DNA from 3 places in the Furfurilactobacillus sp. WILCCON 0119 genome. Region 2 is predicted to be linked to each of the others. Evidence: predicted binding sites of a transcription regulator. Region 2 holds the regulator's gene; each other region holds the start of a gene.

Region 1 (7,696 bases), on a different contig from region 2:
AAATGGGTCCGGTCAAACCGGTGACCAAACGGTTCAACGCCGTCTTCACGCAGTTCCTGCAACTTATCACGACGAACCTTCATCTGGTCGTTCATGCTTGCTTCTTGCTTTGCCAATTTAATCCCTCACTTCTGTCAATTTCTCACATTCACCATTTTACACTAAAACAGTGCCTGGTTACCGAACAACTTCTGAACTTTCCCGTTCATCGCGTTTCGCCAACTGGTCCAAGAACCCGTCAAAGATATCGATCATCTCCTGTTGGGTTTCGGCATTGTTCAACGCAACTTTTGTCCGAGCAGAGTGTGAGATCCCCTTCAGGTAGTAAGTTGCCTGCCCACGGAATTCGTGAGAACCAACGTGTTCACCCTTCAAGTCAACCAACCGCTGTAAGTGTTCCTTGGCCGTAGCCACCTTTTCTGCTGCCGTTGGTTCGGGGAGTAAGTCCCCTGTTTCGAGGTAATGAGCCATCTGCCCCAGAACCCACGGATTTCCTTCAGCAGCGCGACCAACCATGGCAGCGTCTGCGCCTACTTCGTCAATCATCTTCTTTGCATCTTGTGGTGTCTGAACATCCCCATTTCCCATAAACGGAATGTGGATTTGCTCAGCGACCTGATGAAGCACGTCCCAGTCTGAGTGACCCTCGTAAAATTGGAACCGGGTCCGGCCATGCATTGCTAGCGCGGCAGCACCACCACGTTCTGCGGCAAGCGCGTTTTCAACCGCGTACACATGGTCAGGATCCCAGCCAGTCCGCATCTTGACCGTCACCGGCTTTTTAACAGCATCTGTGACGTAAGAAACCATTTCATAGACCTTATTAGGGTCTAACAGCCACCGTGCACCAGCGTCCGTTTTAACCACCTTATTTACGGGACAACCCATGTTAATGTCGATGATATCTGCCTCAGTGTGTTGATCAACATACTGAGCTGCTTGAACCAACGTTTCCTTTGTTCCCCCAAAAATCTGGATGCTCATCGGGTGTTCTACTTCTTCCACCTTCATCATGGACAACGTCTTCTTGTTTTTGTACAGGATGCCACGGTCAGAAATCATTTCACAAACGACTAGGCCGGCACCAAACTCTTTACATATCACCCGAAACGCGGAGTTCGTAACTCCCGCCATCGGTGCGACAACGATCTGATTGGGAATTTCAATTCCGCCAATGTTCCACTTCATGTTTACTCCTCCAATGGGGCGTCTCTTACCAAAACGTTAGGCTTCACGATCAACTAACAGTTGCTTTAAGTCCGCTTCGCTAAACTGATATTTGTTTCCACAGAACCGGCAGACCGCTTCCGCACCATGATCTTCATCAATCATTTCTTGAATGTCGGCAGTTGGTAAACTGACCAGGTCACCGGCAAACTTTTCCTTTGAACAGTTACATTCAAAACTAACGGGAACCCGTTCCAAAATTTTCACCCGGTCCTCGCCAAACAGGTCATTCAAAATGTCTTCTGGCGTCTTACCATCCCGTAACAGTTGGGAAACCAACGGCATTTCTTTCAACGTTGCTTCCAATTTTGTGATTGCTTCATCGGAAGCACCAGGAAGGACTTGGATCATAAAGCCACCAGCAACGCCAATAGTGTTGTCGTTTTCAACAAACACAGACACCCCAACGGCTGACGGGATTTGTTCGGATTGCGCCAGGTAGTACGTGAAATCATCACCGATCTCACCACTAACAAGGCCAACCTGACCCGTGTACGGTTGGTCTAAACCAAGGTTCTTAGTCACCGACAGGGCTCCGTTTTTACCCACGGCCCCACTAACATCAATGTGCCCCTGTTCGTTCAGTGGCAAATGCACGTGGGGGTTCATAATGTAGCCCTTTACGTGCCCTTGTGCATCCGCGTCCACAACGATCCCCTTGGCCGGGCCATCACCCTGCACCTTGACCGTCATGGTTTCTTGACCCTTCATCAGGGATGTTGCCAACAGGATGGCACCAGTCATGGTCCGTCCTAAGGCCGCAGATGAGGCACTCCACGTGTCGTGGCGCCGTTGCGCTTCCGCCACAACGTTTGTTGTATCCACTGCGTATGCCCGAAAGTTACCGTCATCAATAATACTTTTCACTAAATAATTCGCCATGTCATACTCCTCAAAAATTCTGAAAGCTAGTATACCGCATTTACCGGAAAAACGTTAGCCAAAGCTAACGTTTGCGTCATCATGTAAAGAAAAACACACCGTTTCGACGTAATCGCCAACGGTGTGTTTCGTAAAGACTAATCTTGATGTGAATCAGTTGAATCTGCTGGTTCACTCGCCGAACTAGCAGCGCTAGTTGCCTGGCTCGTTGTGTCAGCACTTGTCTGACTTGCCGCAGATGTTGCTGGTTCATGTTCAGCAGCCCGCTGTGCTTCACGTTGTTCCAAAGCACTCTTCGCTTGTTCAAAGGTTGCTGCCTGTGGGTCAGCTTCAGGAGCTGCACTTTCAGGCATCTTTCCAGTCTTGAATAAACTTAAGATCTGCTTTTCATCCAACGTTTCGTACTTCAAGAGGGCTTCCGCAATCAACTTGTGTTGTTCACGGTGACTTTGAATAATGTTTTGTGCGTCTGTGTAACCTTCAGCAGTTAAACGACGAACTTCTTCATCAATCAAAGCAGCTGTTTCTTGTGAGTATGGTGGTTGTTGGCCATACTGAGCACCCAAGAATGGTTGGCCATCACTTTCCAGTGAAACCATGCCCAGTTTGTCACTCATCCCGTACTGCGTCACCATTGAACGGGCAATTTGTGTTGCCTGTTCAAAGTCATTTGAAGCACCAGATGATTCTGAATCAAAGATGATCTGTTCTGCAGCACGACCACCCATTAACCCGGCAATCTGTTCCTTCGCATCCTTCTTACTCATCAGCATCTGGTCTTCACGTGGCAACATGATGGCGTAACCGCCGGCACGACCACGAGGCACAATGGTTACTTTGTGGACCACCCGGGCGTCGTTAAGCACAAGCCCAACGATGGTATGCCCAGCTTCATGGTACGCCACGGTTTGCCGTTCATGATCAGAAATAACCCGATCATGCTTGGCAGGCCCGGCAATAACCCGGTCTTCCGCTTCATCTAAGTCGGCAGCGTCAATTTGCGTCTTCCCACGACGAGCAGCTAATAATGCGGCTTCATTCAACAGGTTCGCTAAATCAGCACCCACAAACCCAGGTGTTTGCTTGGCAATTTCCTTAAGGTCAACACTGGCAGCCAATGGCTTGCCTTCTGCATGAACCTTCAAAATTGCTTCACGGCCCTTAACGTCAGGACGACCCACAAGGATCTTCCGGTCAAACCGGCCTGGACGTAACAGGGCTGGGTCAAGGACATCAGACCGGTTAGTTGCGGCCATCACGATGACCCCTTCGTTTCCAGTAAACCCGTCCATTTCAACCAGCAACTGGTTCAGTGTTTGTTCACGTTCATCGTGACCACCACCCATGCCAGTGCCACGTTGACGACCAACGGCATCAATTTCATCAATGAAGATGATTGATGGTGCACTCTTCTTGGCTTGATCGAACAAGTCACGAACCCGGCTAGCCCCAACCCCGACGAACATTTCGACGAAATCAGATCCAGACATGGAGAAGAATGGTACGCCAGCTTCACCAGCAACTGCCTTGGCAAGTAATGTCTTACCAGTACCTGGCGGGCCCTCGAGCAGAACACCGGCTGGAATGTGTGCGCCCAGCGTCGTGAACTTCTGCGGATCCTTTAAGAATTCAACAACTTCAACCAGTTCCTGCTTTTCTTCTTCTTCACCGGCCACGTCACTAAAACGAACGGTGTTGGTCTTAGGATCTGCAGGCTTTGCTTTAGATTTCCCAAAGCTCGTGACACCGCCACGACCGCCGCCACCTTGACCAGCTTGGCCCATCATCATGTAGAAGAAGAAGATGATTAGAACAACTGGCAGGATCAAACTAATTAAGTTGATCCAGAAGCCACTTGATTCTTCTGCCTTTGTGTCCATCTTGACGTTGTGCTTACTAGCTGCGTCAGTGATTTGCTTCACGCTGGCATCATTTTCCAGAACAGAAGTGGTAAAACTCTTCACCTTTGTGGATTGGCTTCCGCCTAGTCCTAGTGAAGAATTGCCTGTACTGGAGGCCTTTTGAGCAGTCCGGTAGTCCCCGGTGATCTTATAGACCCCACCGGATGGCTGAACCTGGAAGCTCTTGACCTTGTTTTGATTTAATTCCTGGACAAATTCGCTCGAGCGAATGTTCTGGGTCTGTGAGCCCGTGTTATTGCCAAAGAAGAAATACAAGATTCCCATAAATGACAAAAAGATCACGATCCAGAACAAACTGTTACGAACCGGCCCGTTACGGCGTGTGTTCATACAGTGCCTCCTGACAGTGTATTTCATTTCTTCATCCCATTAAAACGGGATAAAGCGGGGTTACCCCCTGCTAATGAATCATATAATAGCACAATTGACCTATCTTGACCAAACAAAAATGACGCCCACAACGGATTTTTTCAATCGCCCAGTAAAACGGGCGTGAAACCCGTTACAGTAACGCACCAATTTTCTGATTGCTCAGGCCGTGACTGCCTACTTGTCCTCTTCGTAAACGGACGGTTTTAACACCCCAACATACGGAAGGTTTCGATAAAACTCCTTGTAATCAAGCCCATAGCCCACCACAAATTCCTTTGGGAGTTGAAAACCAACGTAATCCGCCTTAGCAGGGACAACCCGGCCTTCTGGTTTATCAAGCAGCGTGCAGACTTTGATGTCCTTTGCGTGTCGCTTCTTTAACAGGTCGATCAAGTATTGTAGGGTCCGGCCCGTGTCGATAATGTCTTCCATGATGATGATATTTCGATCTGTCACATCAACGCTTAGATCATGGATCAGCTCAATTTCACCGGCAGAAGCAACCCCACCGTGATAACTTGAAACATCAACAAAATCCATCTCTGCCATGATGTCCATTTCACGCATGACATCCACCGTCCATAAAATGGCACCCTTTAACACGGACACCATGATCGGCTTTTTATCCCGATAGTCCTCGGTTAGTTGCATTCCCAACCGGTGGGCTGCTTCTTTGATTTCTTCCGCACTGTACAACGTTTTTTCAATATCGTTATCCATACTCTACTCCTTGCGTTGGTTTTAAACATAGTTCAATGACCTGACCGGACATGGCGGTTGCCGCCACTTTACGTCCAACCAACCATAACGGTGTTCCGGTTACTGTCGTCACCAGCAATTGCTGTGAGCGCTCTGCCGTCGCGACCTTTTGGTTGATCATAATCCGCCGAACACTTTGGTGACCGCCGTTTGCCAAGGCAAGCCGATCATCCCCTCGTGCTGGCCGAATAATTAACGGCCAGTCAGTTGGTGAAACTCGGACATGAACGCTTCGAAACGCCGGCCACATTGTGACGGTTTGCTCAGCTGACCACGCACCGATAGCACCCACTTCTGTCACTGACTGCCATTTGTTCAATGGTACCATAGTTTGTTGGTCTGGTAGCGTTTGAGCACGGATTTTTTGAGGACCAGATTCCCGTTTAACAAACATAATTTGATCGTAATGACGCTGCAATTGCCACCCGCGACCTAAATCAATGGTTGCTTGGGGGCGCATCGTCGGCAAGTTAACTGCAAGTCGCCGCCACACACTTGCACTAACAGAGACCTCTGGTGCACATTCACTAAACGCTGTTTTCAGTAACAAACTGATCGGGAGTGCGTCACTCATCAACGCTTGTAAGCTCCCGTTAGCATGCCTGACGACTTCATGGGCCTGTTTTCCCATAACCGCCATCATTTCTGCTAAGTCTGCTGCGTTCGCCACAAGGTCGTCATCAAACCGCGGATTTTCTGCCCGGAGCTGTGGCAGCACCTGGTGTCTCGTTCGGTTACGTAGAACCGTCAGCGACATGTTCGTTTCATCCTCAAAGCTCATCACCTGGTGATCATCCGCATACGCGCGAATGGCGGCTTTGCTGATTCCTAACAATGGCCGCACTAATCGTCCGGGGCCAAACGGGCGCTGCCACGCGATTCCAAGTGGTTCGGTAAAACTTCGGCCTTCGATCACCCGCATCATGATTGTTTCGGCCTGTTCATCCTGCTGGTGTGCGGTCATCAACACCGTTGCCCCATACTTTCTCATCACCCGCTCAAAAAAATCATAGCGAAACGCCCGTGCCGCTGCTTCGACACCCATTTGTGGGTGGTCTTCTTTGGGCCAGCTGGTCACCACTAACGGCACATCCGTTGACGCCAGCTGTGCCCGCAAGCTAGCCTCTTCAACGTCGCTTTGAGCCCGCAATTGATGGTTAACATGTGCAACCACAAGCGTCGGGCGCTCACTTTTTGGAAGGTGGCGGAGCACATCCAGTAACACCATCGAGTCCACGCCCGTCGAGACCGCCACGACAACCGTGTCACTCGCCTGCCATAATCCGTGCATTTGGTTAGCTGCCCGGAGTTGCTGTCTAACTTCGTTCATGTTCGTTACCAGGTTCCACCTTTCTTTGGATTATAAAACGCCTGCCGCTCCTTAATTACATAGAAGTGACAGGCGCTTTTAGTTCAATTTAACTTCGCCGGCCACCACGACCGCCACGTTTTCCTTCAGTATTATGCTTAATGGTCGCTAACCGTTGTTCACTATCCTTTAAGAAACTTGCCATCATCCCATCAAAACTGTTATCAACAGCATGGGGTTTCCGACCTGCGCCACGGTTGCTGCTTCTGTGTTCAGCCCGCGGTTCACGATTCACTTCATGATGGTCATTGCTATGCCCATGGTGTTCACGTGCACTTGGTGCCGTCGCATTGTCAGCGGCTTGCTTGATGGATAAAGCAATTTTGCCATTTTCAATCGATAGCACTTTAACCGTAACTTCATCGCCCACGGTGAGTACATCGTGAATGTCCTTAACGTATTCATTGGAGACCTGGCTAATGTGAACTAAACCACTCTGGTGCTCGCCTAGATCAACGAACGCACCAAACCCAGTAATGCCTGTCACCTTGCCTGAAACTTTGCTACCGATTGCCACTGCCATAAAAAGATTTATCCTCCTGAAGATTGCGTTGTTAACGCTTTAAAACATCATGATTGTACCATAAAACAGCCGCGGGCACCGCCCACGGCTGTTAATTGCTTAATTCTTTACTTCGCATCTGTCGGTAAATTATAAACGGTTTCCCCGTCTTTCGTGTACAGATATTTATCGCGAATTAATTTTTCTAAATAATTATCATTATTCAACTGACCCACCTGTTGGTTCAGCTTCGAATTTTTCTGCTTCGCCGTCTGCAACTGGGTGGTTGCTTGTGCATTTTCGTGGTTCAGCTTCTTTAAGCTGGCCACATTCCGACCGTACGCCCAAAAACACAACACCATGGCCACAGCAAATGCTAGCAAGATCCGCCACATCCGCCCGCGGCGCCGTCGTGATAACTGTGCCTGCGTTTGGTTATGCGCAACTTCACTTGCCCGAAGCCGCTTCACATAATCATTGTTCAGTTGATGAATCGAATGCTCATCTTGCATGCTATTTACACCTCAACTAGACGGGTCCGCAACTTTTGATAATCAACGTTATCCATTTAATGATTTCACCTAAAGTATAACAACGTCAATTTTAGATGTAAATGTCAAACACGTTACAGCTGTAAGGATTAACACTCTTTTAATGCGAACG
Region 2 (7,696 bases):
GTAACATTTAAAATGAGGATGGCAGAAAATATGGAAACGACTTCAGTAATTTTAGCGGCAATTCAAGCAGCCGACACGATCATCATTCATCGGCACCAACGGCCTGATCCAGATGCACTTGGTTCACAATTTGGGCTTCGAACGTTGATCAAGGCGGCGTTCCCCACCAAAAAAGTGTACGCCGTTGGTGATGTTCCAACGGATTTGGCGTGGCTCGGCTTGCCAGACCAAGTTGCTGACGCGACGTTTGCCAATGCTTTAGTGATTGTTGTCGATACGGCGAACACGGAACGCATCGATGACGGTCGCTACTTACAGGGCCGCGAGTTGATTAAGATCGATCACCATCCGAATGATGACGCATTTGGCGATCCACAATGGGTGTTACCAGAAGCTTCCAGTACGTCGGAACTTATTATGGATTTGGTCAATGCTAGTAACGGTCAATTGCCGCTGACGGCAAAAGCAGCGCGGCTGTTATATGCCGGAATTGTTGGGGATACCGGGCGGTTCTTGTACCCAGCCACGAGTGCTCACACGTTGCAGATTGCGAGTCAACTCCTGGCAACGGGGATTGATGCTGCGGAAGTGAGTCGCCACGAAACTGAACTCTCCCGCGGTGTTGGTCGGTTGATGGGTGATGTTCTGACTGATCTTGAAATTGATGCAAACGGAGCGGCTTATTTTGTGGCAACTCAAGAACGATTGACGGCGTTAAACGTAACAACGAGTGAAGCACACGCGGTGGTTTCAACACCCGGTCGGTTAGAGGATGTCATTGCGTGGCTCCTTGTTGTTGAAAACGCCGACGGAACGTTCCGGGTCCACTTGCGGTCAAAGGGCCCAGTGATCAACGGATTGGCGAAGGGTCACCATGGTGGCGGACACGATTTAGCAAGTGGTGCGAATGCAGCTGATCAAAATGAATTAATGGTAATGAAGACGGAACTTGCGAACCTTGTTCAAAATTGGCGTGCTAATCAGTAATGCAAGCGTTTCACTTGGTTAATGGTTCCTAGTAATGTTACATTGACGGTAACGAACGTTTAAGGGAGTGACGCCATGCTGACACAACGTGAACATGCCGTTGAGGTTTTTGAAAACTGGTTAATACGTGAACACAAAGTGACCCGCGAATTTGAATTGGTCCGTCATTTGGCCCGGTTAGACGCCATCATGACGGGTGATCAAATTGCACCAACCGTTGCCGACCAGGCAGCTGCTCAGGCGGCCAGTCGCTTAAGTAATCATGAATTTTTGAAGTGTCTACTTAAATTACCGTTCCGCCAGCAGGCGTTGACCTCGTCTGGAAAACGGGTGCTTGAATGGTTGCACCAATCGTTGGCTACGGCCCACAGTCATGTGTTTAGCAACGTGGGATTATTACTCGAAATCGTGCTAGATCAAGAGGATAATCATTCAGTGGCACAGTGGGACGACGCAACCATTAAGACGGCGACTAGTTTAGCAAAATTATCGAATGCCCAGCTCCTCACGGTTTTTGCTGAATTGGCTGGGAGTCTTGATGACCCGGTGCACTCGCCAGTGCGCCAAATGGGTGGTCGCCGTTATCATTAACGTTGGCTAAAATAGGTGATTAACTGACCTGTCGTGAACATCTCGTTCTGACGGGTTCTTTTAACGGTGCGAAAGGGTGAAAATATGTCAAAAAAAGGATTACGGTTAACGGTCCTGGCCTGGGGAATTATGATCGTAGAAATGGTGTTACTCACCATGTGGCCAGCGGCGCATTACATCACGCAACAAAATCTCTGGGGCTGGTGGCTCGCGTTAGGGTGTTTGACGCTGAGCTTGTTACTCGGAATTTGGTGGAAAAAACAACGGCGGGGCTTGGTTATTTTGTCGTTGTCGATTGCGGTGGCCGTGCTGTTTAGCCTGTTTACACTTTTGGTCGGCCTATTTTCAGAAACGGGGCTAACACGGTACGCGGTTGGCTTGCTTGCGCTATTGGGGATTAGTTGTGACATTTGGTGGTACGGAACGGTTTATGAACGGCGTAATCGCCTAGTAAAACAGTTTCCGTTTGATAAAACGGATTAATTAATGAAGAAATGTGTTGTGGGGTGTTACAAATGAGGGAGCGAAACGGCCACGTCTTGGTCGGAATTTTATTGGCAAGTGGTGGCGCCATGCTGTGGGGAATCTCTGGCGTTTTTGCCCAAGTGTTATTTACAGGTGCTCATCCAGTGACACCAGCATGGTTGACGGCGGTTCGGATGACGTTTGCAGGCTTACTACTCCTTACTTATAGCGTGGTGACAGGCAAGCATCCGTTTGCCGTATGGAAGACACCACGGGCAGCAGGGCAGCAAGTTTTATTTGGGTTACTAGGACTGATTCCCATCCAATTCTTTTACTTTTTGGCAATTCGGTATGGAAATGCGGCAGTTGCAACAATTCTGCAATTTTTGGGTCCAATCGTTATCGCGTTGTACTACGTCGTGTTTCACCGGGAATTGCCGTCGCGCGCAGAAGCAATTGGCATGGTGTTAGCGTTGCTGGGGGCCTTTTTTGTCGTGACACATGGGCAGCTGAATCATTTAGCTGTTTCGCCAGCTTTGCTCTTTTGGGGATTGATGTCAGCAGTTGCCGTAGCGACGAGTACGTTACTGCCGCGTCCGTTGTTACCGACGTACGGGTCCGTTAATGTTAATGGGTGGGGCTTACTCATTGGTGGGATTGCCATGAATTTCATTCAACCCATTTGGGTCGGCGTGCCGCCGTTAACGACGAAAACCGTTCTGTCCGTTAGTGCAGTGGTTTTATTTGGAACGCTAATTGCGTTTGTTATGTACTCAGTTAGCTTGATGTACATTTCGCCAACCACAGCAAGTTTGCTGGATGCGTTCGAACCACTCGCAGCAACCGTCATTTCGATTACAGTGCTCCACATTCCGTTTGTTTGGGCAGATGGTGTTGGGGGATTGCTGATTATTTTAGCGGTTGTGATGCTATCACTAGGCTATCGAACGCCGAAAAAGGCAGGTTAGTCGATTGTGAGGGCGTCACGTGGAACCGACTTCAAAATTCCCATATTAGTGATATAATTAACATTGATATTAAAAATTGTTGGGGGTAACACACAGTGAAGATTATTGCTTACGGCATCCGCGATGACGAAGAACCTTACGTCGAAGAATGGGCCAAAGAACAAGGAATTGAAGTAAAGGCCGTTAAGGATCTATTAACGGAACAAACGGTTGAACAAGCCGCTGGATTTGACGGCGCCGTTGTGTACCAACAAAAGCCATATACTGGTGCAATTTTGGACCGGTTGGCTGAACTTGGTGTAAAGTACATGTCATTACGGAACGTTGGGGTTGATAATGTCGACGCCGATGCTGTTAAGCGTAACGACATGAAGATCACAAATGTCCCAGCTTATTCACCAGCAGCCATTGCTGAATTCACAGTAACTGAATTAATGCGGTTGTTACGGCGGACACCACAATACGCACATCGCCAAGCAACGGGTGATTTACGGTGGGCACCAGACATTGCCACTGAATTGAACCAGTTGACAGTTGGTGTGATTGCGACTGGCCGGATCGGCCGCGCAGCCATCCAAATCTACCGTGGTTTTGGTGCGAAGATCGTTGCTTATGATGTCTTCCACAACCCAGAATTAGAAAAAGATGGCATCTACGTCGACACTTTGGATGAATTGTATGCCCAAGCTGACGTGATCTCACTGCACGCCCCAGCAACGAAGGAAAACTTCCACATGCTGAATGCGGAAGCCTTTGGCAAGATGAAGGACAACGTGTACATCTTGAACCCAGCTCGTGGGGATTTGATCGACACTGACGACTTGATCAAGGCCTTGGACGACGGCAAGGTTGCTGGTGCAGCCCTTGACGTTTACGAAAACGAAGTCGGGATTTTCAACGAAGACTTTGGTAGTTTCGATGCCATTCCTGACGAACGGTTGAAGAACTTGATGAGCCGTGAAAATGTGTTGGTTAGCCCACACATTGCCTTCTACACGAAGACAGCGGTGCGGAACATGGTGCAATTTGCATTGAACAACAACCGCCAATTAATTGAAACAGACACTGCCGAAAACTTGGTGTCGTTTAAGTAGAAGAGAGCGAAACCTAATGCGATTAGGCCTGCTCATCTAACAGAAAACCCGCACCATGGACTGAACTTTGTCCATGGTGCGGGTTTTCTGTTAGATGAGACGAGGCTTGCATTAGGTTTCGCGTTTGCGAAGCAAAAGAAAGAAACTGATCCACCTAAGACAAGATGGACTGAACTTTGTCCATGGTGCGGGTTTTCTGTTAGATGAAACGAGGCTTGCATTAGGTTTCGCGTTTGCGGCGGTTAAAGTCTGCGGACGGTTTGCTATAATGGTTGTTAAACGAATCAAAATCAGGGGATGTTATTAATGGTGTTTAGTACTCAAGCTAAGGCAGCGGCGTTGCCGTTATGGCAGGCAAGTTTAGACCATCCGTTTATTGAACAGTTAAGTGCGGGGACGTTACCGGAAGCCGTGTTTCGGTACTATTTGATTCAGGATCATCATTATTTACGCGACTTCGCGAAGCTACATGAATTGACCGCGGCGGCAACGACCGATCCGAAAGTGACGGCATTGCTGTTGGAACTCGCCGCTGATTTACGGGCCGGTGAAATGGCGACGCGGGCGACGTACTTTAAGACACTGAAAATCACGGATGATGAAGTCGCTACGACGCCGCTGGCACCAACGACGTATGCGTACACGTCCCATATGTACCGGACGTTGACGGAACAAGGCCCGGAAGCGGCCATTGCCGGATTATTGCCATGTGCATGGTTATACGCCGACATCGGGGAAACGCTGACTGGTAAACAGTCACCAGTCCCAATCTATCAGGCCTGGTTAGACAGCTATCAAGCTGCGAGCTACATGGATGCGGTGGCGACGCAATTAGCGTTGACGGATCGAGTGGCAGCGCATGCTGACGAGCAAACGCAGCAAGCCATGAACGCCGCCTTTAAACGGAGCACGTTTTACGAATGTTCATTTTGGCAAATGGCCCTCGATCAAGAAACGTGGGCATAATGTTTTAGATGATCCCGAACTGCTAACTAAAAGTTAGCAGTTTAGGATCTTTTTTCTGTCACTTCATCAAAAAAACGTGTATAGTAGTCTTCCCATGAAGACCAGAAACTTTATTATGACAACGTTGGGGAAACTTTTTCATTGCAAAAGCCGCGATTCTTCGTATAATAAAGTCAATATTAGTCAAAGATTGGGGTGAGCGAGGATGGAAGGCTCAACGAACATTTCTGATGTGATTGAGAAGTACTTAAAGAGCATTTTGGAAGGCGCTGACCAGGTGGAAATTCGCCGGTCAGACATTGCTGATCAGTTTAATGTTGTCCCATCACAAATCAACTATGTCATTAAGACACGGTTTAACATGCAGAACGGCTACATTGTCGAAAGTAAGCGGGGCGGCGGTGGCTATATCCGGATTGAAAAGGTTGACCTTTTTGCGGACGCAGACATCCTTGATAACTTGTTGAATGATGTCGTGGGGGATTCAATTAACCAGCACGATGCGTATGCGATTATTAACTCTCTGTTTAACGATGGGGTGCTTAAGGAACGTGAAGCGAACATCATTTTATCGGCCATTGATAAGGATACGCTGAACGTGGGTGATCATGATGTTGAATGTACGCTACGCGCCCGGATTCTAATTGGGGTGTTGAACCGCCTTCGATTAGAGAATTAGGTTGGTGGACCACACGTTTGCACAAACGACAAACACGGGTCATTAATGAAAGGCAGGACAGAGATGGATAATTTATTCACACCGAGTGCCAAGGACGTTTTAGTGCTGGCACAGGAACAAGCTAAATATTTCAAACACCAGGCTGTGGGTACTGAACACTTATTGCTAGCCTTAACCATTGAACAAAATGGGATTGCTAGCAAAGTCCTGGATCAGTTCAACGTGACCGAAGAAGACGTTCGTGAAGAAATCGAACGGTTTACCGGCTACGGAACCATGACTAACACAACAAAAGATACCTATTTACCATATTCACCAAAAGCCAAGGACATGTTGACATTGGCCGGTGACGAAGCAAAACGGTTGGGTGCCACTAAGATCGGAACGGAACACCTATTGTTGGCGTTGTTATCAGACGAAACAATTCTGTCATCCCGGATCTTGATGACGTTGAACCTGGATCTAGCGCAAACGCGAAAGATCATTCTACACAAGCTGGGCGTTAACGATTCACCGCGGCGGCGTCAACAAATCGCCAAAGCGAACGCGGCTAAGCAGCCAAAGGAAGGCACGCCAACCTTAGACTCACTGGCACGTGACTTAACGGCCCTGGCGGTTGAAAAACAAATGGATCCTGTGGTTGGCCGTGCTAAAGAGGTTAAACGGGTGATTCAAATTTTGAGTCGTCGGACGAAAAATAACCCCGTGTTGATTGGGGAACCTGGTGTCGGGAAGACTGCCATTGCTGAGGGCCTTGCCCAAAAGATCGTCGCCGGTGATGTGCCAGATAACCTTGCTGACAAACGGTTGATGATGTTAGACATGGGATCACTGGTTGCCGGGACCAAGTACCGTGGTGAATTCGAAGACCGGCTCAAGAAAGTCATCGAAGAAATTTACAACGATGGTCACGTGATCTTGTTTATCGACGAACTTCACACCCTTATTGGTGCTGGTGGTGCAGAAGGGGCAATTGATGCCTCGAACATTTTGAAGCCAGCCCTAGCACGTGGTGAACTCCAAACCATCGGGGCAACGACACTCAATGAATATCAAAAGTACATTGAGACTGACGCTGCGTTGGAACGGCGGTTTGCGACCGTGCAAGTGGACGAACCAACGGAAGCCGAAGCAACCGAGATTTTGATGGGGTTGAAGGGTCGTTATGAAGACCACCACCAAGTTGAAATCACGGATGACGCGGTAACTGAAGCCGTTAAACTATCTTCACGGTACATCACCCAGCGGTTCTTACCGGATAAGGCCATTGATTTGATGGACGAGGCGGCAGCCAAGGTTCGCATTGATGACGCGGGTCACCCAACGAAGCTTGCAAAGCAAGAAGATAAGTTGGCTGAGTTACAGCAACAAAAGGAAGCGGCCATTGAAAACCAGGACTTTGAGGGTGCGGCAGCACTTCGAGAAAAGGAAATGGCGTTACGGAAACGGGTCGACAAATTGGTTGATGAAGCTGATGCTGACAAGCTTGCTGGTAAGCATCAGTATGACTTGAAGGTGACCGGTGAAGATGTCGCCGAGGTTGTTTCTGAGTGGACGGGTGTTCCGTTAACACAGTTACAGAAAAATGAAGAAGCCCGGTTGTTGAACCTTGAAAAGGTGCTTCACAAACGGGTCGTCGGGCAAGATGAAGCCATTTCCGCGGTTTCACGGGCCATCCGGCGGGCACGGTCAGGGTTGAAAGATCCAAACCGGCCAATTGGGTCGTTTATGTTCCTTGGCCCAACTGGTGTCGGAAAGACGGAATTAGCCAAGGCATTAGCCGAAGCAATGTTTGGTTCTGAAGACAACATGATTCGGGTCGACATGTCTGAATATCAAGAACGGTACAGTTCCAGTCGGTTGATTGGGGCAGCACCAGGATATGTTGGTTACGATGAGGGTGGTCAGCTGACCGAACAGGTTCGGAACAAACCATATTCCGTTGT
Region 3 (7,696 bases), on a different contig from region 2:
TAGGGCCGTCTTTTCGCCGACCTTGGTCACCCCAGGATAATTATCTGACGTGTCACCCGTTAGCCCCTTCATATCGATGATTTGCTGTGGTTCCAAACCATACTTTTCCTGAACATGAGCGGGTGTATAGTATTCAATTTCACTTACACCTTTTTGGGTAATGGCCACCGTTGTTTGGGCTGTCGCCAGCTGGGTCAAATCACGGTCCCCGGTTACAATGATCACTTGGTAACCGGCCTGTTCACCTTCACGAGCCATGGTCCCGATAATGTCGTCGGCTTCCCAATCTTTCAAATCGTAACTTTTAATCCCGTAACCCGTTAATAGATCGCGTAGATAAGGAAATTGTTCCGATAATTCTTCCGGTGTTTTTGAGCGACCGCCCTTGTAATCGGCAAATTTACCGGTCCGAAAAGTCGTCTTTCCGGCATCAAACGCAACCAATGCCTTATCTGGATTGACCGCTTTGATGACCTTATCAAGCATCGTTTTAAACGCATAGAGTGCATTTGTATGCAGGCCATCATGATTGGTGAACCGATCCAGCTGTTGGTGGAGCGCAAAGAACGCCCGAAAGGCCACACTGTTTCCATCAATCAATAGTAATTTCTTCGTGGTTGATAATTCTAATTGTTCACTCATAAGGCCGTCTCTTTCCGTTATTTTAATGATTCTATTTTACCAAAAAACGCCATCAGACACCATTTTCAGCCACATTTAGTCCCATATAAAAAGAGGACCGGTTCTAATAACCAGTCCTCTCTTTGAACATCATTGAATTTTTACTTGTGTTGCTCGTTACCCTTCAGCGGTTCAACAAGCTTGTCTGCCGCTTGTTGCAGTTCCACTGGCAGTTTGCCGGTGACCGTTGTCATGCCTTTGGCGCGCTGGTTGATCACATCTGTAATATCGACACCAGTTGCCTGTTTGATAAATGTCAGTGTTTCCGCCAACCCGGCATTCGCCTGGTTGGTCACGCCGTCCGCACCATCAAACACTGTCAACTGATCAATGTTCCCGATGGCAGTGGCAAATTGACCAGCCATCGTTGGCAAGTGCTCAATGACTGCTTGTGCCAATAACTCTTGGCCATGATCCGCAAAGGCCGCCGCTAACCGTGTTTGTGCCTCAGCACGTGCAGTTCCTTCAATGCGGATCTGTTTAGCATTGGCTTCTGCCTGCGTTTCCGTAGCGAACGCATCCGCCGTTGCCTGACTTCGAATCACCTTCGCCTTGGCTTCCTGCTCAGCAACCTGAGTTCCCTCTAGTTCCTTTTGCCGCACAATAATTTGTGCTTCCTTAACCGCTTGCTCTGCCTGAGCTTGGTTTAATGCATACGCTTGGTCTGCCTTCGCCTTTTCAGCCTGAACCTGTGCGTTATACTGCGCCTTTGCGATATCAGTATTTCGCTGATTTTCGGCAATCGCCTGATCTGCTTGTAGCTCGGCCTTTTTAGCCTCCTGATCGTTTTCGGCGCGGGCTAAACGAGCTACCCGGTCCGCCTCAGCCTTTGCCTTTTCAGCTCCGGCCTGCTTATCCGCAATTTCTTGAGCGGCCAAATTTTCATAATAGCCGTTATTATCATTAATACTGGTGATCTGCAAATTCGTAATTTCTAGTCCGAGCGTTTCAAACGTTGAAACAATCGAATCACGAACCTTGTTTTGGAAGTCCGAACGGTTATTGGCCTCTTTCGGCGTTAATGCACTGAGGACCTCACGCAGGCCACCCTTAACAATTTCGGTCATTTGGGCATCGCGTTCCTGCGCGTCTAATCCCAGTGTCTTTTCCGCAGCGACTGCAATCAGTTTTGGGTCTGAGCTAACCCGCAACACCGCATTGGCACTCGCATTAACGGGAACCATGCTACTCGTCATGATGTTATCGACCGTGACATCAATGTTAAACGTGTCCAACGTTTGCACTTGTGCTTGTTGAATAATGGGAATGACGAAGACTCCGCCACCTTTCACGATTTTAACCCGTGAGTGGGTAATCTCATTAACCTGAACAAACGGTCCGCGGAGTGCACCACCGGTAATCACCAGCACTTCATTGGGGCCAGCCTTTCGGTAGCTAATTAACAAGATAACGATAATCAGGATAATTAGAATCCCAAGACCGCCTAATAAAATTTCCATCCTCTTTCTCCTCGTCGGTGCTCATTAATAAGCTTCGCCGGTGTAATCACCCATCAGTAACTTAAATTCATCATCGGATGTATCAAACTTCCACTTTCCGTCAACCTTCGTCATCTTAATATCAACATCATCGGTCTGGCGGATTGGCAGTTTTGCCAATAATTCTGGGAACTTTTCATAAACGGCGTTCTTTGCACCTAAATCAACATCATCTGGATCATCATCTTCGTCAGCAGCATCCTGTGCTGAGTCTTCAACGTCGTTAACAACATCTGACAATGAGGTTAGCTTAAGAACAATCGGTGTGACCGTGATTTCAGCACTTGTCGGTGTGACCGACTTGACTGCATATTTTACCCGTGATTTCTTACTGTTAACGTCCTGAATTTCACTGATCATCTTGTTAGCAGCTTCATCTGTTGTTGAATCATCAAATGATTCTTCTAGGAATTTCCGGGTTGCGCTTTGATACTGTTGCTTGTCAGTCGTCGCGTTGTTGGCCACTAATTTGTCATAGTTTAAATTCTTTTTATTTAAGAAGACTTCTGAAATGTATGCGTCTAATGCTTGGCGTGGCTGATCCGTTTTATCAGAATACTTCTTTGGATCAATTGCCACCTTCGTGGATGGTTCGTCCTTATCACTCTCCGTTTGTGGCGTTACTTCAAGCGTGTATTTCTGACTTTTATCAATGTTGAAAACAATGTAACCGGTGGTTGAGTCACCGTGAGCAATTTTTTCATCAGAAATCGTCGAAAATTCATTGCCGTCACCCAAAACCATCGTGGTCTTAACTTTATTATTTTTTGAATCACGTAACACCATGTCGGTATCCATCAACGTTTGCTTTTGACCGTTGTTCTTAATCTCAACTTTTAAGGCTAAGTAACCATGGCCTTTGGTTGGCGCTGCTTCCTGATCTGGTTTTACATAGGTCCCCGATTGAACCGTAACTGCGTCCCCGTTTGATTGAGACGCCTGACCAGCTTTTGAGCCTGACGAACAAGCTGTGAGCAGTGTCGCCAGGATTAACGCTGGTAATACCAATAATCGTTTATGTTTCATTCTTGAATCCCCCATAAAATATGATAAGTTATCAAACACAATCACTGACATGCCGTTGCTCAACTTGATCTATAAATGTGATTAACATCACATAACAACTTGCATCAACTCATTATGCGTTACGATCACGTGAGCAAAACATAAAATTGACTGTGCACAATGTTTTCATTTTACTAAAGTTTCTCAAAAGAGACAACATTTATTTTATGATATGATTATAATAAAGCTTGTGAATTATTTAATCAGTTGTTGATATTATTCAGTTACTAAAGTAATCTAAGCCATTAAAAAAGAGTGAACAACCGTCGCTCACGGTTGTTCACTCTTTTTTATTGGCTTATGCATTAGTCACGGTTGCTGCCGTAACCAAAGATTTGAAGCACGTACAGGAAGATGTTGATGAAGTCCAAGTACAGTTGCAAAGCACCTTGAGCAGCTAATCCGCCAAGATCAACTTGGTTACCGTACTGTTCATAGATTCGCTTCATCTTTTGGGTGTCCCACGCCGTCAACACGACGAAGATCCCAACAATAACGAAACTAAAAACGTAGCTGATCAATGATGACCGCAGCCACAAGTTGATCAGACTGACGACGATTACACCGATCAAAGCAAAAACCATCTGTGTTCCGATCTTTGTTAAATCACGGTGCGTTGTTGATCCATACACCGCCATTCCCCCAAAGATTACCGCGGAGGCCACAAAAGCTGCCATGATGGTTGCATTTGCATAGATCAAGAAAATCGTCGACAACATCAAGCCATTAACCAAGGCAAACCCCATTAGCCGGGCAACCCCAGTCGACTCATTCTGTTGAGCGCTAAACGATGAGCTAATGACAATCCCAAATTCTGCGATGACCAAGACCCATGTGAACCAGTGGTTGGCTGACAAAAAGTTAAAGTACTGAGTGGCAAACACCTTCCCGGCTAAGAGCGCCACGATGGCGGACACCAACACGGCACCACCCATGTAACCAAACACCTTTGTCATAAAGGCGCTTAACCCGGAAGCAGAAACATTCACTTCACGGCGCGGTTGTTGATATTCATTATTATTCACGTCAATTCCCCATTTCTAGTGTGCATTCGTAAAAGTCTGACGAATGTTGACTAATTACTTTCACATGTATTTTAACAAATCTAGCTAAACAAGCAAGTGTTTACCGCTAACCATGCACAACTTTAGAAAGTTTTATTGGGTTCAACGTTTCACCGTTTCCGCTAGTTTTTTCCTCACCACTCACTTAGAATGGTTAGTAACGTCATTCGTTATTTTCAAGAGAGGATCACCTGCATGAGTCAAACAAACACACCATCCGTTAAACCCACAACCTTTTTAACCCTCCTGTTAGGAACCCTGTCGGCGTTTGGGCCACTATCACTTGATATGTACCTGCCGGCCCTTCCGCAACTACAAGCGAGTTTGCACACGAGTTCTGCCGCCGTTCAGGCGAGTATCAGTGCCTGCCTGATCGGAATGGCTGTTGGCCAACTTGCCATCGGTCCGTGGAGTGATCGTGTTGGTCGACGGACACCGCTACTAACCGGCCTTATTTTATTTACCGTAACGTCAACGGCCCTTATTTTCGTTCACAACATTACGCTCTTTTTAATTCTTCGTGTGCTACAGGGCTTGGCTGGTTCTGCGGGGCAAGTCCTATCCCGTGCTGTTGCCCGTGATTTATTTGAAGGCCCGCGGTTGACCCGCTTTTATGCAACATTGATGACGATCAACGGGGTCTTCCCCGTCATCGCCCCGATTGTTGGGGCCGGGCTTGTCAGCCTCTTTCCGTGGCCAGCCATTTTTATTACCCTCGCGCTAATCGGCCTCATCCTCGTTGCCGCAACATTTTTCGGTCTCCCGGAAACAGCGCCAGCAGACACAGCAACACCAGAACCGCTTAACTTCAAACCAATTTTCCATAATTCACGGTTCATGTTAAACGCAACGCTGCTTGCCCTGGTCTATGGTGCGCTGTTTACATACATTGCGGATTCATCCTTTATTTTCCAAAAGGAGTACGGATTGAGCACGGGGGCATTCAGTCTAATTTACGCATTTAACGGTGTCGGCATTGCCCTTGGTAGCCAGCTCATGGGGCGCGCCAGTGGTCGCTTGTCTGAACACCAAATTGCCCAAGTTGGCTTTTTAGTGCCCATCATTAGTTGCGTTATTTTAGTCATCAATGCACTGACGATTAACCAGTTCTGGCTGTTTACCGCTGCTTTATGGCTTGTCGTTGTGTCGATCGGGTTCAACAGTGCCATTACGACTGCCATCGCCATGGAAAGCACCACAACCAACATTGGGACGGCGTCAGCAGTCCTTGGCACACTTTCACAAATTGTTGGCGGAATCGCCTCACCGTTAGTCGGCCTTTTCGGTTCTAACAGTGCCCTGCCAATGATTATCATCATTTTCCTCTTTGAACTAACCGGACTGCTTTTACTATGGTTTAGTCGTAAAAACACCACATTGCCAGCAGCCCACTCATAAACATAAACGACAAAAAAGCACGCCAGAAAATCTGGCGTGCTTTTTAATGACGACTCTAACCGTTATTCAAACTTGTGTTACTCAATAACGTTTCGTATTCACGTTCGTACTTTTGAACATCACCGGCACCCATAAAGATCACAACGGCATTGTGATAATCGAGTAGCGGCGACATGTTCGCCCGTGTTAACACCTCGCCACCCTTGGTGATCTTTGCCCCAAGGTCGGCACTGGAAACAGTCCCGTTTTGTTCGCGCGCTGATCCAAAGATGTTTGTGAGGTACACTTTATCAGCAAGGTTTAAGCTCTTAGCGAAATCATCCATCAACGCAATCGTCCGACTGAACGTATGTGGTTGGAATACCGCAATTAATTGCTTGTCAGGATATTTTTGCCGAGCAGCATCAATGGTCGCCTTGATTTCTGATGGGTGGTGCGCATAGTCATCAATGATGGTCATATCCGCAACTTGTCGTTCTGAGAAGCGTCGTTTAACACCCTTAAACGACAACAGTTCCTTGCGTAAATCATCCATGTCCACTTTTTCAAAGTGTGCCACGGCAATCACAGCCAGACTGTTCAGCACGTTATGTTCACCAAACAATTGAATCTCGAAGTTTCCCACAAATTCGTCATGGATGTACACATCAAAGTTTGAGCCCTTTGTCGTCCGCTTGATGTTCCGTGCTTGTACATCATCACGTTCATTGACCCCGTAGTAGTAAACGGGAACGTCCGCCTTCAATTTACGAAGTTCTGGATCGTCACCCCAAGCAAAAATGGCTTTTCCAACTTGGCTCGCATACGTTTGAAAGGCGTCGAAAACATCATCGATTCCCTTGTAATAATCCGGGTGGTCAAAGTCGACGTTTGTCATGATCGCATAGTCTGGGTGGTAGGCCAAAAAGTGGCGCCGGTATTCATCCGCTTCAAAAACAAAGAAGCGTGAGTTCGGTGTCCCCTTCCCGGTTCCATCACCAATTAAGTAACTCGTTGGTGCAATCCCGCTCAACACGTGCGCTAATAGGCCAGTTGTGCTTGTCTTCCCGTGAGCACCAGCCACACCAATACTTGTATAACCGCCCATTAGTTGCCCGAGGAACTCATGGTAACGAACAACCGTTAAGCCCAGTTCCTTAGCCCGAACAATTTCAGGGTGTGTATCTGGAAAGGCGTTTCCGGCAATAATTGTTAGGCCTTCGTGGATGTTAGCTGGGTCAAAAGAATAGATCTTAATGCCCGCTTGTTCCAGTGGTCGCTGAGTAAACGTGTACTGATCAATGTCAGAACCCTCAACGTGGTCACCACGATCATGCAAGATCAATGCCAACGAGGCCATTCCTGACCCTTTAATACCAACAAAATAATACGTTGTTTCAGTGTTATCCATGACTAATGAGCTCCTTCATGAGACACATTGTCTCTGTTTACTAATTAATAATGTAGCAGGTTTTGCACGCTTGGCGCAATTGATGGTCCTTGTTTAACCTAATCTTCATCAGTCTCCTGGTTCAACTGCTCGGGCGTTAAGTACACTTCCCGTGGCTTTGAACCCTGCTGAGCAGAAACGTAGCCGTTAGATTCCAGTTGATCAACAAGGTTGGCCGCCCGGTTATACCCAATCGAAAAGACGCGCTGAAGTTTCGATGTTGACACCGTTTTTTCGTCAGCGACGTACGTCAAAACTTCCGGCCATAAATCATCTTGGTCTTCCGCCGCAATTTCAGTTGCCAATAATTGTTTGGGCTCAAACGCATAGTGTGGCGCCATTTGTTCCCGAACAAAATCAGTCACTGCGTCAATTTCAGCATCGACATAAGTCCCCTGCAACCGAATTGGCTGACTCTTTCCGTTACCTAGATACAACATGTCTCCACGACCCAAAAGTCGTTCAGCACCCGCCGTATCCAGAATCGTTCGGGAATCAATTTGACTTGAAACCATGAACGCAACCCGGGTCGGAATGTTATTTTTGATGGTCCCCGTGAC

The links. Region 2 encodes CtsR, which represses protease genes until heat stress. Its sites were predicted from a motif close to TTGGTCAAAAAAGGTCAAANA; they were not measured.
Region 1: ftsH (ATP-dependent zinc metalloprotease FtsH) is a predicted target of CtsR. The motif match lies at 4,453-4,473, and genes of this name have one in related genera.
Region 3: ACRYI5_RS00815 (Bax inhibitor-1/YccA family protein) is a predicted target of CtsR. The motif match lies at 4,304-4,324, and genes of this name have one in related genera.

The regions. Positions count from the first base shown of each region.
Region 1 is NZ_JBPCCV010000003.1:1,920-9,615, forward strand. Features, by position in the region: gene lysS (lysine--tRNA ligase) at 1-95, opposite strand, end outside; gene dusB (tRNA dihydrouridine synthase DusB) at 178-1,188, opposite strand; gene hslO (Hsp33 family molecular chaperone HslO) at 1,225-2,109, opposite strand; gene ftsH (ATP-dependent zinc metalloprotease FtsH) at 2,247-4,361, opposite strand; gene hpt (hypoxanthine phosphoribosyltransferase) at 4,578-5,123, opposite strand; gene tilS (tRNA lysidine(34) synthetase TilS) at 5,116-6,492, opposite strand; gene ACRYI5_RS05570 (S1 domain-containing RNA-binding protein) at 6,581-7,054, opposite strand; gene ACRYI5_RS05575 (FtsB family cell division protein) at 7,162-7,545, opposite strand.
Region 2 is NZ_JBPCCV010000006.1:139,107-146,802, reverse strand. Features, by position in the region: gene ACRYI5_RS10425 (DHH family phosphoesterase) at 31-987, shown strand; gene ACRYI5_RS10420 (hypothetical protein) at 1,063-1,578, shown strand; gene ACRYI5_RS10415 (hypothetical protein) at 1,663-2,061, shown strand; gene ACRYI5_RS10410 (DMT family transporter) at 2,094-3,011, shown strand; gene ACRYI5_RS10405 (D-2-hydroxyacid dehydrogenase) at 3,107-4,105, shown strand; gene tenA (thiaminase II) at 4,412-5,071, shown strand; gene ACRYI5_RS10395 (CtsR family transcriptional regulator) at 5,277-5,750, shown strand; gene ACRYI5_RS10390 (ATP-dependent Clp protease ATP-binding subunit) at 5,814-7,696, shown strand, end outside.
Region 3 is NZ_JBPCCV010000001.1:146,394-154,089, reverse strand. Features, by position in the region: gene polA (DNA polymerase I) at 1-642, opposite strand, end outside; gene ACRYI5_RS00825 (flotillin family protein) at 783-2,141, opposite strand; gene ACRYI5_RS00820 (DUF5105 domain-containing protein) at 2,166-3,206, opposite strand; gene ACRYI5_RS00815 (Bax inhibitor-1/YccA family protein) at 3,551-4,270, opposite strand; gene ACRYI5_RS00810 (multidrug effflux MFS transporter) at 4,505-5,707, shown strand; gene murC (UDP-N-acetylmuramate--L-alanine ligase) at 5,763-7,097, opposite strand; gene ACRYI5_RS00800 (DNA translocase FtsK) at 7,196-7,696, opposite strand, start outside.